3 regions of the Ruegeria sp. H9 genome follow, and region 2 is predicted to be linked to each of the others. Evidence: riboswitches for the same ligand, from Rfam matches in the RefSeq annotation. Region 2 holds a riboswitch; each other region holds the start of a gene.
The links. A riboswitch is a leader RNA that binds a small molecule or an ion and turns the genes downstream of it on or off. The one in region 2 is predicted to bind cobalamin.

Region 1 (7,405 bases), 190 kb from region 2:
TTGCCCTTCAACGTGGTCTGGAAGGCATCAGCGAAGCACTTGGGCAGTTGCGGCGTCAATATGACAGAAAAGGTGTGACGATCCGCTCAACCACGGCTGTCAGTTCACTTTGGCTCACCCCGCGCCTTGCGCAATTCTGGAAGCAATACGGACATGTTTCCGTGACGCAGGTCGTGACCGACCTCGGCATCGACACGTCAAAATGCGACCTAAGTATCCATTACGGCGATTCCAGTCGCGAAACGGGCATCTTCAAGACACTATTTCACGACAAGATCATGGCGCTTTGCAGCCCAAGGTTTGCGCAACAGAATCCCATCAAACGTGTTGAAGATATTGCCAGGGTCCCCCTAATTCATCTCGACGCTCCGGATACCGGCTGGACCGACTGGCGTGCCTGGACCCAGAAACTCGGCTATGAAGGCCCGCTGAATTCCGCGCATCGGGTCAACAATTACACGATTGCGCTTCAGGCCGCTCAGGACGATATGGGCGCAGTGCTGGGATGGGAGGGACTGACCTCGGAGCTGACCGCATCCGGAAAACTGGTCAGACTGTTGCCGCAAACCATCTCATCGCAACTGGATTTCTACGTGAAACTACACAACACCTCATCCGACCGAGCCAAGCTTGTGTTCAAGTGGCTCGGCCAAGCGGCTGACGGAAAGGTTTAAACTCGGCTCAGATCTGATCAGAACGAAATATCTTGGGAGCGAAGATCGAGGGTCTTACCGTTGATTTCTCGCTGTCCTGAATAAAAGCAAGAACACAAACACCGATCCGATTGAAGTTGTGACGATCCCCACCGGCAATTCTTGCGGAGCCAGCAGAAGCCTGCTGAGAATGTCAGAGCCGGTCAACAAGGCAGCACCAACCATAGCGGCGGCAGGTAGAAGGTTTTTGTGCAGGGGACCTGCGATCCCGCGTGCAATATGCGGCACCATCAGACCGACAAAACCAATCACTCCGGCTACGGAAACAAACACGGCCGTTGCCAAAGCTGCGGTGAAAAACATGCTGAACCGCAGACCCCGAACCGGCACACCCAGAGTAGCGGCAGTCAAATCCCCGGTCAGCAGCGCATCCAACCAGCGGCTGCGATAAAGCGAATAGCACAGGATCAGCAGCAGACCGATGCACACCAGCGGGAACGTCTCCCAACGGGCCAGGCCCAGCCCCCCCAGCATCCAGAAGATGACAGAATGGGCGGCGCGGCTATCACCGGCGAAGATCAGATAGTTGGTGATGGCCGAAAACAAAAACGACACAGCCAGACCCGCAAGGATCAGCTTCTCCGGTGCGCTGGTGCGAAGCCCATGAACCAGCGCCAGCACGATGCCCGACGCCACAAGACCGCCGCAAAAGGCAGCCAGAGGCAGAGTCCAGAAACCCAGAATATCTCCGGTCACGGTAATTACAAACACCGCCCCCGCTGCCGCGCCCGAGGACAGGCCGAACAGAAATGGATCGGCAAGGTCATTACGTGTGGTCGTTTGCAGCACCACGCCAACGATGCCCAGCCCGGCACCGATCACGGCTGCAAACAACGCGCGGGGCAGTCGCAGGTCGAATACGATCCTATGCAGCGGCGACATCTCTCCGTCCTGCAACCCGGTACCGCGCAATATCGCGGTGAAGGTGTCGGACAAAGGAATCGAGGTTGTGCCGTAGATCGTGGAAATCAGCAAAAGGGCGGTCAGAACGACCGCCCCCAGCAACAATGTCAGGCCCAATCGGCCCATATCAGCTCTGACCCGGATGCATCGCGCGCGCCATCTTCGAGATCGCTTCGATATTTGCCGGTCCCGGCGTCAGCTCTTCGTAGCGCAATCCGATCCAGCGTTCGTTCTTGACGGCGTCAGTCTGGGACATGACGGGATGTTCCTGCAGGAACTTGAAGGTGTCCTCGGCGCCATTGCCGGTCTGATAATCCAACAAAACCAGGAATTCCGGGTTCGATGCGGCAACGGCCTCCCACGAAGTGCGGCCCCAGCTCGTGTCCATGTCATGAGTGACGTTTTCACCACCGGCGGCTGTGATCATCGCATCGGGAATCGCGAATTTACCGGCGGTAAACGGAGCATCTGCAGGACCATCCAGAAGAAAGACGCGGGGCCTGGGCAGTTCAGCAGTCTTGGCTTCGATCGCTGCCAGCTGCTCTTTCCAGCCCGAGACCAAAGCCTCGGCCTTGTCTTCGACTTGCATCACCTTGCCCAAGCGCAACACATCGCCAAATAGAAGATCCATGCTGGCTTCGGGGCGATCCTTGTCCAGATGGACGCAGCTTTCGGTTAGAACCATGGTCTTGATTCCGAACGGTTCCAATGTATCTGGGGTCACATCACCACCCGGCTTCATGCCATAGTACCAACCGGCAAAGAACAGGTCGGGTTCAACCGCCACCAAATTTTCGACGGTCGGATATTTTGGCGCAAGCTCGGGGATGTCGCCACGCAGGGCATCAAAATCAGGGCTGGTCTTGTACCAGCCGGTGATGCCGGTCAGGCCGACGATCTTGTCCTGCAGACCCAATGCAAAGGCCATATCGGTCATGTTCATGTCATGCACAACCAGGCGCTCGGGCGCGGTATTAAAAACCAGCGGTTCGCCGCAGTTGTCTACGGTGACTTCTTGCGCAGCAGCACCGCTTGCCATGGCGGTGGCCAACGCCACGGGCCAGATGTATTTCATCTCAGTGTGTTCCTTCGACTAAGTTGAGACTGTAGTTCTTCGAATATCAAGCGCCGGGATCACGCGGCCTTCGTGGAGAAAGCAGAGGAAATCAACGCCAAAAGTTTCGCGGACTCTTTCGGGTGTCAGCACCTTGTCCACCGACCCAAACTCGATCATGCGGGTCGATTTCATCAGCGCCACGTGTGTGGCGAATTCGGGGATCATGACAAGATCGTGTACGATCATGACCACGGTGATCCCAAGCTCGGCGACCAAAGACAGCATCCGCCCTTTTGCATCAGGATCCAGATGGTTGGTCGGTTCGTCCAGAAACAGCAACGAAGGGTTCTGCGCCAAAGCACGCGCGATATGGGCACGCTGACGTTCGCCTCCGGACAGTTGGGCCATGCGCTTGTCCGCGAGATTGGCGAGACCGGTCAGGTCTAAAATCCGGTCCAGCTCTTGCGCGTGGCCTTCGGCAGAGCGGTCCGCACGGATGGGTATTTGCCCCAGCGCAACATAATCGCGTAACGCCAAGCGTCCATCGGGCAGTTCCTGCTGACCTACCACTGCAATCATGCGCGCACGCTCTTTGGCCGTGAGCTGTTTCAGACTGCGTCCTTTGATCCGAACATCGCCAAGTGCCAGCGGCTCAGCGCCGCACAACAGATTGAGAAGCGTCGTTTTCCCCGCCCCGTTCGGGCCGGCGATGGCTAGAATGGAACCCTCGTCCAACTCGAACGAGACGCCCTGCAACAGGACATCTCCGTTAAGGGCATAATACTCAAGGTTTTCGGCAATCAGAAAGGGTGGCAACGTCATTGCGATGCCCCCTGTTCGATCCGCGGCATGCGCGAGAGGGTTTTATTGGACAACGCCTGCGGGCGATCAGTGGCATTTGTCCAGCCATCCGGGCTTTCACGATACTGCGCTGCAAACTCAGCCAGCGCCTGCACCTCATCCGCGGTCTGAATGCCACCAAAAAGGTATTGCGCCTTTCCTACGGCCTGGAACCCAACCGTTCTGGGACTATCGCAGCCTGCCATGCAAGACGACGCGCGGATCGCAAAACTGCGAGGTAATTTCCCAGTCAACGCATCGCAAATTTCATCAAGGGGCAGCCCTTCAGTGCAGCTTTCGCAGACTAGAATGAAATGATCAGGCGTATCTGGCATGGTCCACTCCACTTGTTTCCAAGCGCATGCGGAAGCTGCCGACAATGTAAACACGCGATTGACGCGCCATCAAAGCCTCCTTCCAGGACGCCCCGCCCCGGGTTGGTTAAACATCTGATGGCAGGTCTCCTGACTTGCGGGTCCGCGCTCGGCCAACCTTCCCGACCCTGTGGACCAGTGGCTGTTTGACCTTGCTCACCGCTTACAGTTGCGGGGGCAGTTACGGAATTGGCACCTTTTGGCAAACCTCACCGTATTCCCTTTTCATCCCGCGGCAACACCACCGGGAACCATCAATCGATTGAGTGCCCGAGAACACCGGACACGTCAATGATAAAGTCGAAGGCGCCCAACTCTGGTCGAGGATCGAGCGCCGGCAACCACGTGTCCGAAGCACCAACCGAATGGGTAGGGCTGCGCGCCGAATTTGTCTGGCCACGGCTGTCCATAGTTGGTGTGTTTGGAAATTAGACAATCTGAGGTAAGCTGAACAAATTTAGAGGTTTAGCTTTGTCAGCGCCTTGCCCCTGTTTGATCATTGCCTGGGTTTATCCAAGGAGACGGTTCTTTGACACATGTTTCGCAAAACGCATTGCCGCCGGATATTGTTGATGATGTCATTGACCACAATCTCGAGGCCGTTGCACGGTGGAAAGGCCATCGCTTAAGGGCTCAGCATGGGCGCAGTCACGGGTGCGTGGCTGCAACATTCACCGTCAGAAACGATCTACCAGAACAGTTCCGTCACGGCCTGTTTGAACAGCCCGCTGCCTATTCAGCCGCACTTCGCTTTTCCAACGGCGCGCATCTGGATGACCGGAAATCGGATGCCCACGGGATGGCGATCAAGCTTTTTGACGTGCCTGGCCCCAAGCTGATCGACGCCGAAGCACTTGCGCATCTGGGGACCACACAACTCAGCGACGAGTTCGATTTTGTATTGGTCGATCAGGATGTGTTTCCCAGCTACGTCCCCGATGAATATGAGCGATTGGGCAGACTTGTCGCCACATTACAAGCGGTCCAGCACGCGATCAAAGGGCGACGAAAATGGAGCCTTAGGTTGATCACCAAAGGGCTGCGCGCAGGATTTCGCGCCTTCCTCACTCGTGAAGGCAAGCGTCAGTTTCGCGTCGCGAGTGATTTCGCCTCGAACTATATGCACTCGCCTTTTGAGGTCCATTTCTGGTCGACAACACCGTATCGGCTGGGCCCCGATCTAACAGTCCGATACCTGGCCCGCAGCGCTAAACCAAAAGTTCCGGCACATCCGTTAGACGACCCAGATGGGATCGGTCAGTGTTTGCGGCAAGACGTGGCCGATGGAGATAATCACTTCGAGCTGTGTGTGATTGAGCCCCCGCGCCCGGCCGACGAGTTCGATGTGCTAGACAATCGCATCCGGTGGGCATGCGATCCGCAACCAGATGCACCTCTTGATCCGTACCATCATACCGTCACGCCCGTGGCGGATATCACGATTCCCAAAGGTGCAGAATTTGATCCGCAGAATGGCGACGCGATGAGCTTCTCGCCCTGGCGTGTCACGGCAGATCACGAACCTTTAGGACCGATTAATGCGATCCGGCTCAGAACCTATCTTAGCCTGGCCCGCGCCCGGTTCCCGAACCGATGACCAAACGGAGATGTATTGATGCTGGACGTTGATGATCTGATCAAACTCGGATTCAAGATCTCCCCACCCGTTACGAGTTATTTGGCCGCGATCAGGCTTGCAAACGCCGCGAAGATCCACCGACCGCGGCCCTATACAATGGGCACAGACTACACGACATGGCCCGGCGTGTTTTCCCATCGCTGGATCGGTCGGCATACGACGCCAGAAGACCTCTCACCCGTCCTGCCGTCGGAAAGCGAAGTTGCTGATCTCTTTCGCCGACGGACACAAATGGATGGCAGCCCGCTTACCTTGATGTGCCCGCAAGGATCGACACTATTGTTTATCTCGGCCGCACAATGGTTTACCGACAGTTTCCTTCGCACCTTTGGGGCGAAAGGACCGGTTGATCAGACGGATTCGAACCACGAAGTCGATCTGTGCCAAATCTACGGGCTGAACGATTTTCAGACCGACATGCTGCGCGAACGCGATCCCGATACCAATGAACTAACCCACCGGCTGGCCTTTCGTCTGGATACACAGGGCGAGATGTGGGCTCCGAAGCTGTTTCAAAAAAACCAATCCGGTGGTGTTAAGCTAGCACCCCCTTTTGATGGCAGTCTCGCCACTGGCGAGAATTGCGGAAAGCCGTTGCACGATCCCTGCAAGCTGTGGAATGCGGTGAAACGGGCGCATCCGGGTCTCAGCGATCACGCAATCGACCAGCTACTGCTCGATTTTCATGCAACCGGGCTCGATAATGGCAATGGTACGATAGGCTATATCACGATCAATACACTGATGTTGCGCGCCCATAACACCTTTGCCGATCTGTTGTGGCGCGAAAAGCGCGGCATATCAGGCTGGGATAAAGAGCGTGTGTTCCAGACTACACGCTGCACCTTGATCGCATTGCTGATCAAGCTTGTGCTTGAGGACTACATCGCCCACATCGCCAATATGCCTTTCAAACTACCCGTTGGCGTCAATCGCTGGCAACCGTGGCATCATTCCAACCAGATCGCGATTGAGTTCAATTTGCTCTACCGCTGGCATTCGATGATCCCCGAGCGATTTATAATCGACGGCGCACAGGTTGGCCCGGAGGGGTTCAGATTCAATCCACGACTGGTCGAACAAACAGGCTTGGCGGAAATGATCCGATCATTGTCGCGCCAACCTGCGGCCCGCATGTCGCTGCGCAACACGCCCGATTTCCTGTTCCAAAGGCCTGCGCCCGGTGCTCCTGCCCCTGTCGAAGCTACGATTGCCCTGACGCGTAAGGCGCGTCTTCCGTCGCTGAACACTTATCGTCATCATTTCTGCCGCAAACCGCATTCAAGCTTTACTGAGATGATTGGTGATCAGCCGTTTGCGGAAGAATTGATTGCCGACCTGAGCCGGCTCTATTGCGACGTCAATAGGGTCGAGTTGTTCCCTGGTCTCTTTGCGGAACAGCACAAGGGCGATGTGATCATGGGCGATCTGATGACATCGATGGTGGCGTATGACGCGATCACGCAGCTTATGAACAACCCGATGGTATCCAAAAATTTGTACTCGGCTGAGACTTTTTCAGAGAAAGGTTTTCAGTTGCTGAAGAAAACTTCGTCATTCTCGCAGGTGGCGCGTTTTGTTGGCTTGGACCTGCAACCCGAAGACTGCACTTTAGGTCGACGTCCCGGCGGGACCTAAGACGCGACCGCGCGCTCTTCCAGCTCAGTAATCCGCGCGGCAACTTCCGTATCGGCTGGCCGGATGCAGGCAAGATCACTCAGCGCGCGCAATTCATACAGCGCCGCGCCCTGATCATTCGCCACGGCTATAGCTTCACGCAAAGCCGCCTCAGCCGCGTCGAACGGAGCACCTTGTTCCAGTAGAAGGGCTGCCTTGATCCGGTGGATTTCAGCCTCATAGTTCCGCTCGTCAGTGTTTT
Region 2 (7,405 bases):
CTTGCGGTCAACGCGCTGGATCACGGCGATCTCGAACAAGTTCTGTCGTGGTGTCCGAAAGGACAAACCAGCGCCTTGCTTGGATCATCCGGCGTTGGGAAAACGACGCTCGCCAACGGGATGACGGGGCAGGATCAGGCCACCGCAGGTATCCGTGAAGATGATGCGCGCGGCAGGCACACAACAACTGCACGCGCCTTGCATCGCATGCGCAACGGCGGTTGGCTGATCGATACGCCCGGCATGCGCGCGTTACGTCTGCTAGATGCGCAAGAGGGGTTGGATGAGGTGTTCTCGGACATCTCAAACCTCAGCCTGAATTGCCGCTTCTCGGATTGTCAGCACGAGACCGAGCCCGGATGTGCGGTGCAGGCGGCAATCGACGCTGGTACGCTTGATCCCGCGCGGCTGGACCGCTGGCGCAAGCTGCGGCGCGAAGACCAACACAATTCCGCTTCGGTGGCGCAGGCCCGCGCCCGCGACAAGGCGTTCGGCAAGATGGTGCGCAGCGTGATGCACGAGAAAAAATCCCGTAAAGGGCTATAACGAAGCTGGGCAACGGCCTACCGGTGCCCAGCGCTATCAGGCGATCAGCCTAGGCCAGACTGCCGCATTCCGTCTTGCGAATGCACCGATATGGCCGATCTTGGATACTCCGAATTCGCTTGGTGCAAGCAGATGGCGCCCGGCTTTGGGTCCATGGAGATCGGCAAGACGCCAGACAGCATCCGGCGGCACCATTTCATCATCTGCGAAGGTAAACAGATCGACACGTTTGCCCAAGTCTTCCCAGCGGGCGACGGGCAGTGTCGTGCCGATCTCTGGCACATAGCTTTTGGGGGCGGTGCACCATTTGCGCCATTGCCAATAGACTTGGGCAGGCAGGTCCGATCCAAACCCGACCAACCGTCCGGGCAGGTAGCCAAGCGCCTTGACCACCAGCGGCGCGTGACCAAACCAGAACAACGCCGCCAAAGCGCGATAAGGCCAAGGGTGATCCGCCAGCGTTACCAGACCCGAACAGACACAGATCATCCTGTCAATCTGATCGATATCGGGTTGGATCGGGCCAAACATTCCGCCCAAGGAATGACCGATGCTCCATAGCTTGGCCTGCGGAAACCGTCGGCGCATCTCGGCCCGGGCGGATGGAATGTCGATCAACGCCCAATCGGCCATGGTGACATTTGACCGCTTTTGCGAACCCACCAAAGAGTGACCAAAATCCCGGTAATCGTAAGTCAGGCAGGCCATGCCCTGTTCTTCGGCGAGCCATCGGGCGAAGTACTGATAGTAATCCCTCGGCACCCCAGTCGCACCGTTTATGACGACCACCTTTTCGGGGTCGGCAACCGGACGGTAAAGCCGCGCCGACAACATTGCCGGGCCGGACGGGATTTGAAAATCCTCGGTCACAACCGCCTGCTGCGTGTCCAACATGGTGCCCTCCAATACCGACTGAACTGATCAGTTCACCCGAAGCGCCTCAAGTCAAGGTTGACGTGACTGGACCATACGTCACTTGCCTGACGCAATCTTCTTGACTCGGGCACGGCGCAGCCGCTAGCCATGTCGCGATGGTTCTCGCGCCCAATCGGGCCGGGATGAAAAGGGAACACGGTGCGGTTCTGCCCGGATAAATCCGGAAAGAACCTAGTCCGAGACTGCCCCCGCAACTGTAAGCGGAGAGCAATGCCGAGATACCACTGGCCTCGAAGGCTGGGAAGGTCGGCAAAGCGATGACCCGCAAGTCAGGAGACCTGCCATCGGATGTAGAACCGAAACTCGGGCGGGGTGTCCGGGACGGGTTTGATCGTGCTCCGCACGGACCAACCTGTACCACGCCCTCGCCCTGCGCGCGGAGGGCGCATTGATGATCTGGAAGACTAAAACGCACGAATTCGCGGCGACCGTGTGCCAACGTACTGGGGCAACCTGCCCCGCACTGGCGCAAATGGCGCGGGCTCTGACGCAGGCCATGTCCGCCACAAAACCGGTCACGAAATCTGAGTTTGAGATTGAAGGCACCATAGATCTGTCGCACTGCCCGGAAGGATGCACCGCCCGCTTTCGCGCCCAATGCGACCAGATACGTGTATTCTGCGGAACCGATCCTGAAATCGATACCGGCCGGCTGGATGACTACGCAGACATGATGTTCGGAACCGAGTACCGCAGCCTACCCGCACACCTGCTAAGGAATCCTCCTTGCGCCATGCTTGAGGCTTCGCTTCTGGTGCAGCACAACGGTGGCGAAATCTCGCCACATGTTGGTGTCTAAGCCGTCAAACGGCTTGAACACGGGCCGGTTCAACGGCCCAAAGCATCTGGGCATTTGTCTCGACTGCGCAAGGACGCACCGTACGCAATCGCTTCAATGCCGCCTCAGGCCGTTCACCGCATTCAACCATCAGACGCAGAACCACCATCCCGGATCGGCCACAGCCACCACGGCAATGCACTAGCACACGGCCACCACCTGACAACGCCTGACGTGCGGTCGCGCCAACGCGGGGCCAGCGGTCCAAAATCTCTTTGGGTGGCGTGCCAAAATCTTCGATCGGCAAATGCACCCATCTGCTGGCACGCCCCTGAATATCAGCGCCAAAATTCCGCGCACCATCCTGAATCATCTCGACCTCAGTGGTCATCGAGATCACAAGTCCCGGCTTCCAGTCTGCGATAAGATCAAGGTCTTCTGTATACGTTCCTCCACGCCCAGGCATCGAGGACAAGGCCAAGGTGCCTCCGCCAACCTGCAACGCATAAACCACCAGTTGCGACATAATCTCCCCCCAAACAAACTTCACCCAACAACATACTGGTCCAGTAAATAGAATAGAGTGGATTTTAGCCGCATACCCACGCATTCCAAAATGAAAATCGTCCCGGCCGGCTGTGGACGCGGGCGGCGGGGGCCTCTACGCTGCGGCGTAACGCGAATCCGACAGAGCAGACATGACCGAGACGCCCAGCCCCGCCTACCAGGTTCTTGCCCGCAAATACCGCCCCGAAACCTTTGCCGATCTAGTCGGTCAGGACGCCATGGTGCGCACTCTGAAAAACGCCTTCGAGGCGGACCGGATCGCGCAGGCCTTCATCATGACCGGCATCCGCGGTACCGGCAAGACGACGACCGCTCGGATCATAGCCAAGGGTATGAACTGCATCGGTCCCGATGGCAGCGGCGGCCCTACCACCGAACCCTGCGGTCAATGTGAACACTGCGTAGCCATCATGGAGGGCCGCCATGTCGATGTGATGGAGATGGACGCCGCCAGCCGCACCGGTGTCAATGACATCCGCGAGATCATCGACAGCGTCCGCTATCGCGCTGCATCCGCGCGCTACAAGATCTATATCATCGACGAGGTTCACATGCTGTCGACCAGCGCTTTCAACGCGCTGCTCAAGACGCTGGAAGAACCCCCCGAACACGTGAAGTTCATCTTTGCCACCACCGAGATTCGCAAGGTCCCGGTGACCGTCTTGTCCCGTTGCCAGCGCTTTGATCTGCGCCGGATCGAGCCGGAGGATATGATCGGACTGCTTCGCAAAATTGCAGGTGCCGAAGGGGCACAGATTGCCGAGGATGCGTTATCGTTGATCACCCGGGCCGCCGAGGGATCGGCGCGCGATGCGACCTCACTGCTGGATCAGGCGATCTCGCACGGGGCCGGTGAAACCAGCGCGGATCAGGTGCGCGCGATGCTGGGGCTGGCCGATCGGGGCCGGGTGCTGGATCTGATGGATATGATCCTGCGCGGCGATGCTGCAGGCGCGTTGACCGAGCTGAGCGGGCAATATGCCGAAGGGGCTGATCCACTCGCCGTCTTACGCGATCTGGCTGAAATCACGCATTGGGTTTCGGTGGTCAAGATCACCCCGGATGCCGCCGAAGATCCCACCGTTTCCCCCGACGAACGCGCCCGAGGTCAACAAATGGCCGAGGCTCTGCCCATGCGAGTCCTTACACGCATGTGGCAAATGCTGCTGAAAGCGCTCGAGGAAGTTTCCGCCGCACCCAACGCAATGATGGCTGCGGAAATGGCCGTGATCCGCCTGACCCATGTGGCCGACTTGCCTAGCCCGGAGGAGCTGATCAAGCGTCTGCAAGATACGCCTCCGCCGCCCAATGGTGGCCCCGGCAAGGGAATCGGTGCGCCGGGACATGCTCCTGCCGCGCCACAGGCTGTGGCCCGATCGGCCTATGCCGCATCGGGAATCGGCGGCAACGCAGGCGGGCCAACGGCCGCGCTGGCCCAGGATGTGCAGGCAGCGCTGGCACGCTATCCAACATTTGAACATGTGGTCGAACTGATCCGAGCCAACCGGGATGTGAAGTTGTTGGTCGAGGTCGAAAACGGCGTGCGTCTGGTATCCTACCAACCGGGCAGGATCGAGTTCGCCCCAACCGACAACGCCCCGACCGACCTGTCACAACGATTGGGCGCGTCGCTGCAGCGTTGGACGGGCAACCGGTGGGCCGTTTCTATTGTCGCTGAGGGCAACGCACCGACCATTGCCGAGGTACGGGACGCTGCAGACTTGGCACTGAAGGCCGAGGCTGAACAGCATCCTCTGGTGCAAGCAGTGCTGACTCATTTCCCGAAAGCGCGGATCAAGAGCATCGAAACCGCAGAACAACGCGCCGCTCAAGTCGAAACCGAAGCCCTGCCCGAGGTCGAAGACGAATGGGACCCGTTTGAAGAGGACTGACTTTCGAGCATAAGCGCACCTCAACCAAATGCTCCCGCACCCGCCACGGGCCATCGGCTGACGCCGATACCCCTGAGCGGCTTTGGGCCCGGCAGCCCGCCTTGCGCGCTGCCGGGCCCAACGGGAGGAAAGGTCTTGCCAAAGACCTTGACGACGGGCGGGAGTATCCTGACCTCTTGTGCCGCGCGGTTACGCTTCGTATCTAGGCCACAAATCGAGTGACAGGAGATTACCGATGCTAAAAGGTTTAGGCGGCCTGGGTGACATGGCCAAGATGATGAAATCCGCGCAGGATCTGCAGACCAAGATGACTGACATGCAGGAAGAGCTGAACACCATCATGGTTGTCGGCGAATCCGGTGCCGGGCTGGTCAAGGCCACCGCGACCGCCAAGGGCGAGTTGAAAGGTCTGGATATCGACCCGTCGATCTTTAACGGTGACGATAAGGAAGTAGTCGAAGACCTCATCCTCGCCGCGATCAAGGACGCCCAAACCAAGGCGCAGGAACGTTCGCAGGCAGAAATGGCCAAGCTGACCGAAAGCATGGGCCTGCCCGCAGACATCAAGCTGCCGTTCTGATACACCCTCCTGACGGATCTATGGCCGGGGCGTGTTTCCCTGGCCCAATTGCGAGGGTCTCACGGTGAGTTCGAACAGTGACATCGACAATCTGATCGACCTGATGGCCAAGCTGCCCGGTCTCGGCCCCCGCTCGGCCCGCCGCGCAGTCCTGCACCTGATCCGCAAACGCGCCCTGCTGCTGACGCCGCTTTCTGACGCCATGCAGCAGGTAGCCGTAACTGCCCGTGAATGCCTGAACTGCGGCAATGTGGGCACCACTGATATCTGCGACATCTGCAATGATGAGGCCCGCGCAACCGGAGAACTGTGCGTAGTCGAAGACGTCGCAGATCTTTGGGCGATGGAGCGCGCCGGGGTCTTCAAGGGCCGCTATCACGTTTTGGGCGGCACGTTGTCGGCTTTGGACGGAGTCGGCCCGGATGAATTGCGCATCCCCCGGTTGAAGGACCGGGTTGTGGCCGAGAGTATCACCGAGATCATCCTCGCCCTGAACGCCACCGTCGATGGTCAGACCACCGCCCACTACATCGCGGATCAGTTGGAGGGGCAGGTTCGTCTGACATCCCTGGCACAAGGTGTGCCGATTGGGGGCGAGTTGGACTATCTGGATGATGGGACGATTACGGCGGCTTTGCGGGCGAGGAAGGAAATCTGACAAAGTGTGTTCGGCATGCACTGTCAATCTACACTAGAAATTAGCTTGTGGGTAATTCAGGAAACCGCATTGACCAAGTACCCCGATCTGTTTGTCCTAAGACATGGCGAAACCGAGTGGAATACCTTGGGCAAGTTTCAAGGCCGCAAGAACTCTCCGCTAACGGAAACCGGTATCTATCAGGCGCGGCAGCAGCGGGAGATACTTGGCCGTATCCCCAACCACCCTAAACGCGTGTTCGTCAGCCCGCAGGAGCGGGCGCAACACACCGCAAGGCTGGCGATTGCACCCCAGTTTGATTTCGCAAACGATGACCGGTTAACGGAAATCGCATTTGGCCAATGGGAAGGCGCGACGCGGGAATTCATTCGGACTCAAATCGATTGCCCATACGAGTCCTATCATTGGTATTTTCGCAGCCCGGATGGCGAAAGCTTTGACGAGATCTATGAGAGGGTACAATCGTTCTTAGACGAGCAAGACGAATCCGCAATCGTGGTGACGCACGGGGTTACGTCACTGATATTGCGCGGGATTTGGCTGGGCCTTGGCATCAACGATCTGTTAAAACTTCCCAGGACCCAAGGATGTGTTTTTCGCCTGTCAAACGGCACCGAGACGATCTTGACCAAGACGGGTAGTTTGCAATGATCTTGGCGGATAAGTGTTTTTGGTGTCCTTTAGATTCAAATCTCAAATTAGCTTGAAAAACGAACAGAGTTAAATTCCACTGAGCGAAAGACTTGGAGCACATAATGACCCGCCTTCTCGCACTCACCTTAGCCGCCTTCGCCGCCACTGCCGCCCTGTCGCAGGAACTTATCGACAAAGGTTTTGTCGAAGGCTGGAACATCATGATGGACCCCAATCTTGGCAATGGGTGCCTGATACAAACCGTTTATCAAGACCTCTCGGTGGTGCGGCTAGGCTATGACGCGTTGGATAATCGCGGGTATTTCACAGTTTACAACAAGGCTTGGGGCGACATTAAACCGGGGGAACAATACCCAATCCGGTTTGAGCTGGACGGCAAGAGCTTTGATGCCACCGCCATCGGGTTCAAGCAGGATGGCGTGCCCGGCGCGACGGTGTTCTTTACGGACCGGAGTTTCGTCACCTCGATTGCGCAGAACAAGACCATGACCGTCTACAATCCAGAAGGTCAGACCGTCATGGCGATTGATCTGAAAGGCACCGCCAAAGCGCTGGATTATGCGCGCGACTGCCAGAACAAAAAGCTCTAACGAATCGGATCAAACACCGCGTCTTTAGCGGTGCAATCACGGATCACGTCGCGGCCACAGGGCACCGGGTCAAGATTGCGGGACAGGCATAGGCGGACTTCTTCGATATAGCCTTGCTTACAGGTGATGGTGATCATGTCAGGCTCGAGCGTGGGATTGGCCTTGAGAAAGGCCTCTTCCACCACCGAAGCGGGCAGTTTGACC
Region 3 (7,405 bases), 910 kb from region 2:
CCCGTGCCGCTGCATTCCGGCAATCCAGCCCGGGTTGGCGGCGCGGGCATAGACGACGCGGCTGATTTCCTCGGGCAGGGTGCGGGCGCGCGGGTTGTCCGGGTTGGTATTGTCCAGATGATAGAGCTGTGCGGTACCGCCGGTGATTTTCTTGGCGGCGGCAAATCCGGCCTCGTGCGTTGCATAATCATTGGCCAGCAGCAAGTCCGTCTCGGTCAGGTCCTGTAGGTGCACAAAGCTGTCGGCGTTGGCGACGCGTTGCGAGATACCGTCCTTATCCTGCGCGATGTGTTCACCTTCCAAAGCGAAGGAACTGGCGTCCAGCCAAGCCTCACCCGCCTGCACGCGTGCCTCATCCGTATAGGTTTCGGACAGATGAGTCATGTTCAGACCATAGCTGCCGGGGGCTGGCCCATAGACCCGCGCCGCAGGCTCCTGACCGGCGTAAGGATTCCAATCGGGTGCTTCATCTCGTTTGGTCAATGCGCGGACAGCCTGACCGTACAGCGCGGAAAGCGTCGGGAACACGTCCCGGAAAAGACCTGAGACGCGCAATGTTACGTCCAGTCGCGGGCGGCTGAGATCGGTGATCGGCAACACTTCGATGCCCGAGACCCGCTCAGACCCTTTATCCCAAACCGGCTTCACCCCCAGCAGGTGCAGCGCCAGGGCGAATTCCTCGCCCGCTGTGCGCATAGTGGCCGAACCCCATAGATCGACGATCAAGCCCTTGGGGTAGTCGCCTTCTTCTTGCAGGTGCCGCCGAACCAGTTCCTCAGCGAGCTTGACGCCTTGTGTATAGGCCGCGCGCGTGGGAACCGAGCGCGGGTCGGTCGTGAAAAGATTCCGCCCGGTCGGCAATACATCCGTACGTCCGCGATAGGGGGATCCGGACGGCCCGGCCTCGATCCGTTTGCCCGCTAAAGCGTCAATCAGGGCAGAGCGTTCAGCTTGGGCTGAGGGGGCAGCGTCGAAATTACCCGTCACATCGGGGACGCGCCCAAAGATATGCAGCCCATCTCCGAATTGGCTTTCCTTGATGTCGCAGACAAATCGGTCAATGCGCGTGATCGCCTCGGCGGTACAGGTGGCCTGATCGAGGCCAAGATCGCTTTCCAGCCCGATCGCCTGCGCCTCGTCCCGGATATCTTCCTGCAGGCGATCGCGGCGTTTGGGGTCTAGCCCGTCCGCGTTCGAGAACTCGTCCAACAGCGATTCCAGCCGCACCATGCGATCTGGTGTGCCGCTTTCCTTCATCGGGGGTGGGATATGGCCCAACGTAACCGCCCCGATCCGACGCTTGGCCTGCGCGGCCTCGCCGGGGTCGTTGACTATGAAGGGGTAGATCACCGGCAGATCGCCGATTAACGCCTCGGGCCAACATTCGTTGCACAAGGCGACTGATTTTCCCGGCAACCATTCCAGCGTGCCATGTGCGCCGATATGGATCAGCGCATCCGCGACCAATCCTTTGCGCAGCCACAAGTAAAAGGCGACGTAGGCGTGGCGCGGTGTGCGCGACAGATCGTGATAGTCGTCATCGCGCAGTTCGGGTGTGCCGCGCTCGGGCTGCAGCGCGATCAGAGCCTTTCCGCGACGCAGTGCCGTGAAATGGAACGCGCCATTTGTGAAAGCAGGGTCGTCTTCGGGAGTGCCCCAAACCTTATTGAGATCGGCGCGGAGTGTTTCCGGCAGCGCCGCCAGCGCCGCCTGATAATCCTCTAGCGGCCATGAAATCCGGGCATCAAGAAGAGTTTCAGCAATCGGTTCGGTAGGCGCGGTGTCATACCCTTCGCCTTGCAGATCGAGCAACATTGCCTCAGCCGAGGCCAGCGCATCCAGACCCACTGCATGTGCCATCTGCCAGTCTTTGCCGGGATAGGTCGATAGTACCAGCGCCGGAACCTGCTCCGCTTTGGGTTTGTCGTGAAGGTTCAGCCAGCCGGAGACGCGGTTGATGATGGCTTCGATCCGTTCGGGTTCAGCCCGATGAGCGAAGCGAGAATACTCGAGATGCGGGTCGCGTTTGCCCGGCTCTTTGAAGGATACGATGCCCGCGTTGATCCGCCCGTCCACTTCCGGAAGGACCACATGCATGGCAAGATCAGCTGGTGAAAGGCCACGTTCCGCTTCGGCCCACGCTTTGCGGCGTGAGGTGGCCAGCGCCACCTGAAAGACCGGCACCTCTGCCACATCGAGAGGTGAGGTGCCTGATGCGCCCTTGCCTGAGAATGAGGTGGCGTTGACGATTGCCGAAGGCTTCAGCGCTACAATAGTCTCGCGCAGCCAATCGGCGGCATTTGGTGCTTTGAGCGACGGGGCAAACAGGCCGACGGCCTCAAAACCTCGCGCGCGCAAGCTGCGGATCAGCGCTGCGATTGGGGCTGTGTCCGCCGAGGTCAGATAAGCACGATAGAAGGTTACGATGATACGTTTCGCATCACCGGGCAGAGCGTTTTCTGCAGGGATCACGCCGTGATCTGGGCACCAGGCACCGCATTCGGGGATGGTCTTGGCGCCCATGACCGGACCTGCATACAACCCCGCAGCCAGTGCCATCTGCGCCAGAGCGGCCTGCGCCGCGACCTCACCGCCGGTGTCGCACAGATGCGCCAGCCGCCGCAGGGTCGAGACAGGCAGGGTAGAGTAATCATCCAGCCGCGTATCCTCGCGACCGTCTGCGGGCAGTACGGCCAGTGCAATCCCTTTGGCCTGCGCCAGCGCCAGAACCTGCTGCAAGCCGTACGCCCAATAGGGCACTCCACCGATCAGACGGATCAGGATGCCCTTTGCGCCCTCCAGTGTCTGCTCGACATATGTGTCGACTGAGAGGGGATGCTTCAGCGCCGTCAGATTGGCCAGCCGCATCGTTGGCATGCGTCCTTCAGGCCCACCTCCACGATGCCATCCCGCCGCGAAAGCGCCAAGGTCACTGTCGGAAAAGGACAGCACCACCAGGTCCGCCGGGCTCTGACCCAGATCGGTCGGGGTCTCGGTTTCTTCGAGCCCATGGCTTTCGCGGAAGACGACGTGCATAAGTCTTACTCGGCAGCCTCGGTTACACCCACGAGGATATCGCGGATCTCGGCCTCTTTGATATCGTCATGCTCGGCAATGACCACAAGGCGCGAGCGACGGTCTTCGCCGGGCTCCCACAGGCGGTCATATTGGTGACGCACGCGCGCACCGACGGCCTGAACCAGTAGGCGCATGGGCTTGCCCTGAACGGCGGCATAGCCTTTGACGCGCAGGATATTCAACTCGTTGGCCAATCGTTCAATCTTGGCGACCAGATCAATCGGATCGGTTTGCTCGGGCAGTTCAACGATGATGCTTTCGAAATCGTCATGCTCGTGATCGTGATGGCCGTCGTGATGGCTGGGACGCGCGTCCATGTCATCCTCGGCCGCGGCTTCTAGACCCAGCACGACGCGGACGTCCACGGCACCCTCGGCCACTTCGACCACGGGCATGGGGCGGGGCGCTTCGGCGGCGATGATCTCTTTCGCTTTCGCAACGCCTTCCGGGCCAGCCAGATCGGGCTTGGTCAGCAGAATGATGTCGGCGCAGGAAATCTGATCCTCGAACACCTCGGACAAGGGAGTTTCATGATCAATCGAGTCATCTGCCATGCGTTGCGCATCCACCGCCTCGACATTCGGAGCGAACCGACCAGCGGCCACGGCCTCGGCATCGGCCAGAGCAATCACGCCATCGACGGTGATTTTCGAGCGGATATCGGGCCAGTCGAACGCCTTCAGCAGCGGTTTTGGCAGGGCAAGACCGGAGGTTTCGATCAGGATGTGATCGGGGCGCGGCTCTAGTGCCATCAGGGCTTCAATGGTCGGGATGAAATCATCGGCCACGGTGCAGCAGATGCAACCATTGGCCAGTTCCATGATGTTTTCTGCGGGGCAATCAGGAATGGCGCAGGACTTCAGGATATCGCCATCGACGCCGACATCGCCGAATTCGTTGACGACCACCGCCAGACGCTTGCCCTGCGGGTTCTGCATCAGGTGTCTCACCAAAGTGGTTTTGCCCGAGCCCAAAAAGCCGGTGATCACAGTGACGGGGAGTTTCTCGAGATTGCTCATTTCAGGGCTCCAATCGGGGGAATGCGGGCCGCACAGTTTTTGCGGAAATGTTCGGGACGTTCGCGCCATTTGACCAAACCGTCCTCGGTGGCGAGGTATTTGGCTGCGCCTTCGACGATGGTTTCAACATGGTCGATCTCGTTCAGATGCTCATACACGAAAGTCCAGCGATCCGGTCCTCCGCGTAGCACGATCGAGCAGCCTTCATCGCAATTCGACAGGCATTCCACAGCTTTCAAGGTAATGCCTTCGGGCAGGCCCGCCTGTTCAAGCGCCTTGTGCAGCAACGTGCCGGGGCGCTGGGCGTCATCCTCGACAGGCAGCCCGCGACGGCAGGTAGTGCAAACCAGCAGTTCGACCGGTGCGGTCTCGGTCATGTCTCTCATCCCCCCAAATCCTCTTCGTGGGGGACGGGGTTTCATGCGGGCCGATCACAGCCCCACACCGGAACACCCCGTCCGGTTTCATCTTCGGGCGTTGGCAGGTCTCCCGGCTTGCGGATGTCAGAGGAGGCCTCTGTCGGATGTCCCGCCTTCCCGGCCATACTGCCAGTGGCTTTGGGCACCCTCTCCGGTCACGGTCGCGGGGGCGGCTGCGTTTGACGGCAAAAACCGCTGACGCATTCCCTTTTCATCTGCTCTCGCAGACACCAACGAAAGGGACATGCGGCAGGGCAGGGTTGCTTGTCAAGCGAGTCGCGCCGATCCGTGAAAAAGCGGATAAAAAGCGACCTGTCGGAGTCGCTGGGCGGCATGATACTTCTGCAACGACGTGCTGGCATGGCAGCAAGATGCGAACAGGAGGATACCGCGCATGAAAGTAGGGTTTATCGGGCTGGGGAATGTAGGGGGCAAGCTATCTGGATCGCTGCTACGAAACGGTATCGATCTGACGGTTCATGACCTGAACCCGGATCTGGTGACCGAATTCGTCGCCAAGGGTGCCAAAGCCGCCAAAAGCCCGGCGCAACTGATGCGCGATTGCGATGCTGTTATAACCTGTTTGCCTTCTCCTGCGGCCTCGGATGCGGTGATGCAGGAAATGTTGCCAGAGGTCGGCCCTGGCAAAATCTGGATGGAAATGTCGACCACTGACGAAGCCGAAGTCAAACGCCTTGGCGCAATGGTCATCGAACGAGGCGGCGCAGCGGTGGATTGCCCGGTTTCCGGCGGATGTCACCGGGCAGCGACGGGTAATATCTCGATCTTCGCAGGCTGTGATCGTGAGACTTTTGAACGTATCCTGCCATTCCTGACCACCATGGGGCGGCGCATTTTGCACACGGGCGATCTGGGCTCGGCCTCTGTTCTGAAGGTGTTGACCAATTATCTGGCTACCGCCAACCTGATCACCTGCGCCGAGGCATTGGTGACAGCCAAGGCCGCCGGTATGGACCTTGGAACCACCTATGAAGCGATCAAGATATCGTCAGGCACATCCTTCGTGCACGAGACCGAAAGTCAGGTCATCCTGAACGGCTCGCGCGATATTTCCTTCACCATGGATCTGGTGAAAAAAGATATCGGTCTGTTTCAGGAGGTCGCCGACCGTGCCGGAGTTCCTCTGGAGATAAACCCATTGATGATCAAGATTTTCGAAGATGGCATCGCGCGATATGGTGAGCGTGAACTGTCCCCGAACATCATCAGGCGGCTAGAGGACGCGACCGGACTGGAGATCCAGGCGCCAGGGTTCCCAACCGAGATGCTGGACGACGAGCCAGAAGAACCGGGTTATGAGGTGATCCCGCAGAATCGGTAGATCGATTAATCGGCAAGCATTGCGGCTGTCTGGCGACCTGGTTGGACAAAATTCTGGTGCTATTCTAAATAGGTCGACAGGAGTCCGACACCGGCACAGGCAAGAGAACAACTTATGACGAATGAGACCTTTCTCATCGTAACAACGATGAAAAACGAAGGGCCTTTCATGATCGATTGGGTGGCCTACAACCACGCAATCGGCTTTGATGACATTCTGATTTATACCAATGATTGCGCTGATGGTACCGATGCCATGGGCGAACGGTTGCAAGCGCTTGGCTGGGCTCACCACCAACGAAACAGACTGGGTCCGCGCGCCGCGCCGCAGGTTCGTGCATTTTCGCTTGCGCGGAGTCACCCAAGCTATCTGTCATCGGATTGGATTCTCAGTTTGGATGTGGACGAGTATATCAATATCCGTTTGCCCAATAGTGATATAAGAAGCCTCGTTGAGGCCAGCGGCGTGGCGGACGCGATCTCGATCTGCTGGCGCATGTTCGGAAACGCGGGTCAGAACGATTTCGTTGATCGACCCGTACCTGAGACTTTCTTTCTGGCCGCCACCGAAGACGGCTATCCGCATCATCGGACCAAAGGGTTCAAAACGCTGTTCCGCAACAACGGAAAATTCAGCCGTTTTCGCGCCCATCGTCCCAGGATCAATCCAGAAGATGCACCGAACCCTGACACGCCATACGAAGGCGTGTTGTGGCGGGATTCGGGCGGGAACCTGTACCCAGCAGACCAAGTGAAATGGAAAGCATGGCGTGGTTTCAGCCATAAATTCGCGCGCATTCATCATTATGCTGTGCGCAGCACTGATAGCTTTTTGGTCAAGCGCGACCGTGGGCGCACCAATCATGTGGGGCAGGATCAAGGGCTCAAATACTGGCTCATGATGAACCACAATGATGTTGAGGATCGCTCAATTCTGGAACACATGCCGGCTATGCACGACATCAAAGCTGAGATGATGGCAGATCCGCTATTGGCAGACCTTCATCATAAAGCATGTGAGTGGCACAGGTCGAAAGCCGAAGAATTGAGAGCCAGACCGGATTGGGTTGATCTGGTTGAAGCGTTGCAAAATTCCTCAACCGGAGAAGACGTCTATGGGTGAAGCTGTATCTGCTGAGGATCGCCGCAAGAAGCAAGCTGAGCAGCGCGAGCGGAAGGATTCCCTGCGGCGCGAAATGCTCAAGACCATGCCGCATGGACGGTTGAGCGTTGAAATTGGCGTTTGGAAGGGCGAATTTTCGCGGATTCTGCTGGAAGAGCTGCAACCCTCGAAATTGTGCCTCATCGATCCCTGGCAAGTACAGCAAGACCCGGATGGCGGTGCTTCGCTTGCCGGAGCGCGCACGCAAAAGGATATGGATCGGATCTACGATGCAGTAACGGGTAAATACAGCACCGAGATCGCCAAGGGGCAAATTTCGATCATTCGCGACTATTCGCGACCGGCGCTAAGCCTGTTTGAAGATCAGAGCATCGGGTTTGCCTATTTGGACGGCGACCATTCCTACGAGGGCGTAAAAACGGATC

Region 1: another riboswitch for cobalamin. It lies ahead of ACR0CZ_RS02615 (DUF1636 family protein); the one in region 2 lies ahead of ACR0CZ_RS03550 (hypothetical protein).
Region 3: another riboswitch for cobalamin. It lies ahead of ACR0CZ_RS08120 (DUF1636 family protein); the one in region 2 lies ahead of ACR0CZ_RS03550 (hypothetical protein).

The regions. Positions count from the first base shown of each region.
Region 1 is NZ_JBQFNX010000001.1:586,073-593,477, forward strand. It holds gene ACR0CZ_RS02595 (LysR substrate-binding domain-containing protein) at 1-674, shown strand, start outside; gene ACR0CZ_RS02600 (iron ABC transporter permease) at 729-1,742, opposite strand; gene ACR0CZ_RS02605 (ABC transporter substrate-binding protein) at 1,744-2,691, opposite strand; gene ACR0CZ_RS02610 (ABC transporter ATP-binding protein) at 2,710-3,495, opposite strand; gene ACR0CZ_RS02615 (DUF1636 family protein) at 3,492-3,848, opposite strand; cobalamin riboswitch at 3,951-4,158, opposite strand; gene ACR0CZ_RS02620 (catalase family protein) at 4,417-5,484, shown strand; gene ACR0CZ_RS02625 (peroxidase family protein) at 5,503-7,164, shown strand; gene ACR0CZ_RS02630 (adenylate/guanylate cyclase domain-containing protein) at 7,161-7,405, opposite strand, start outside.
Region 2 is NZ_JBQFNX010000001.1:771,287-778,691, reverse strand. It holds gene rsgA (ribosome small subunit-dependent GTPase A) at 1-546, shown strand, start outside; gene ACR0CZ_RS03555 (serine aminopeptidase domain-containing protein) at 583-1,440, opposite strand; cobalamin riboswitch at 1,562-1,782, shown strand; gene ACR0CZ_RS03550 (hypothetical protein) at 1,874-2,281, shown strand; gene ACR0CZ_RS03545 (phosphatase domain-containing protein) at 2,286-2,786, opposite strand; gene ACR0CZ_RS03540 (DNA polymerase III subunit gamma/tau) at 2,959-4,719, shown strand; gene ACR0CZ_RS03535 (YbaB/EbfC family nucleoid-associated protein) at 4,955-5,299, shown strand; gene recR (recombination mediator RecR) at 5,364-5,957, shown strand; gene ACR0CZ_RS03525 (histidine phosphatase family protein) at 6,027-6,608, shown strand; gene ACR0CZ_RS03520 (hypothetical protein) at 6,713-7,201, shown strand; gene ACR0CZ_RS03515 (ribonuclease T2) at 7,198-7,405, opposite strand, start outside.
Region 3 is NZ_JBQFNX010000001.1:1,684,082-1,691,486, forward strand. It holds gene cobN (cobaltochelatase subunit CobN) at 1-3,036, opposite strand, end outside; gene cobW (cobalamin biosynthesis protein CobW) at 3,042-4,097, opposite strand; gene ACR0CZ_RS08120 (DUF1636 family protein) at 4,094-4,474, opposite strand; cobalamin riboswitch at 4,560-4,766, opposite strand; gene ACR0CZ_RS08125 (NAD(P)-dependent oxidoreductase) at 4,872-5,858, shown strand; gene ACR0CZ_RS08130 (glycosyltransferase family 2 protein) at 5,973-6,980, shown strand; gene ACR0CZ_RS08135 (class I SAM-dependent methyltransferase) at 6,973-7,405, shown strand, end outside.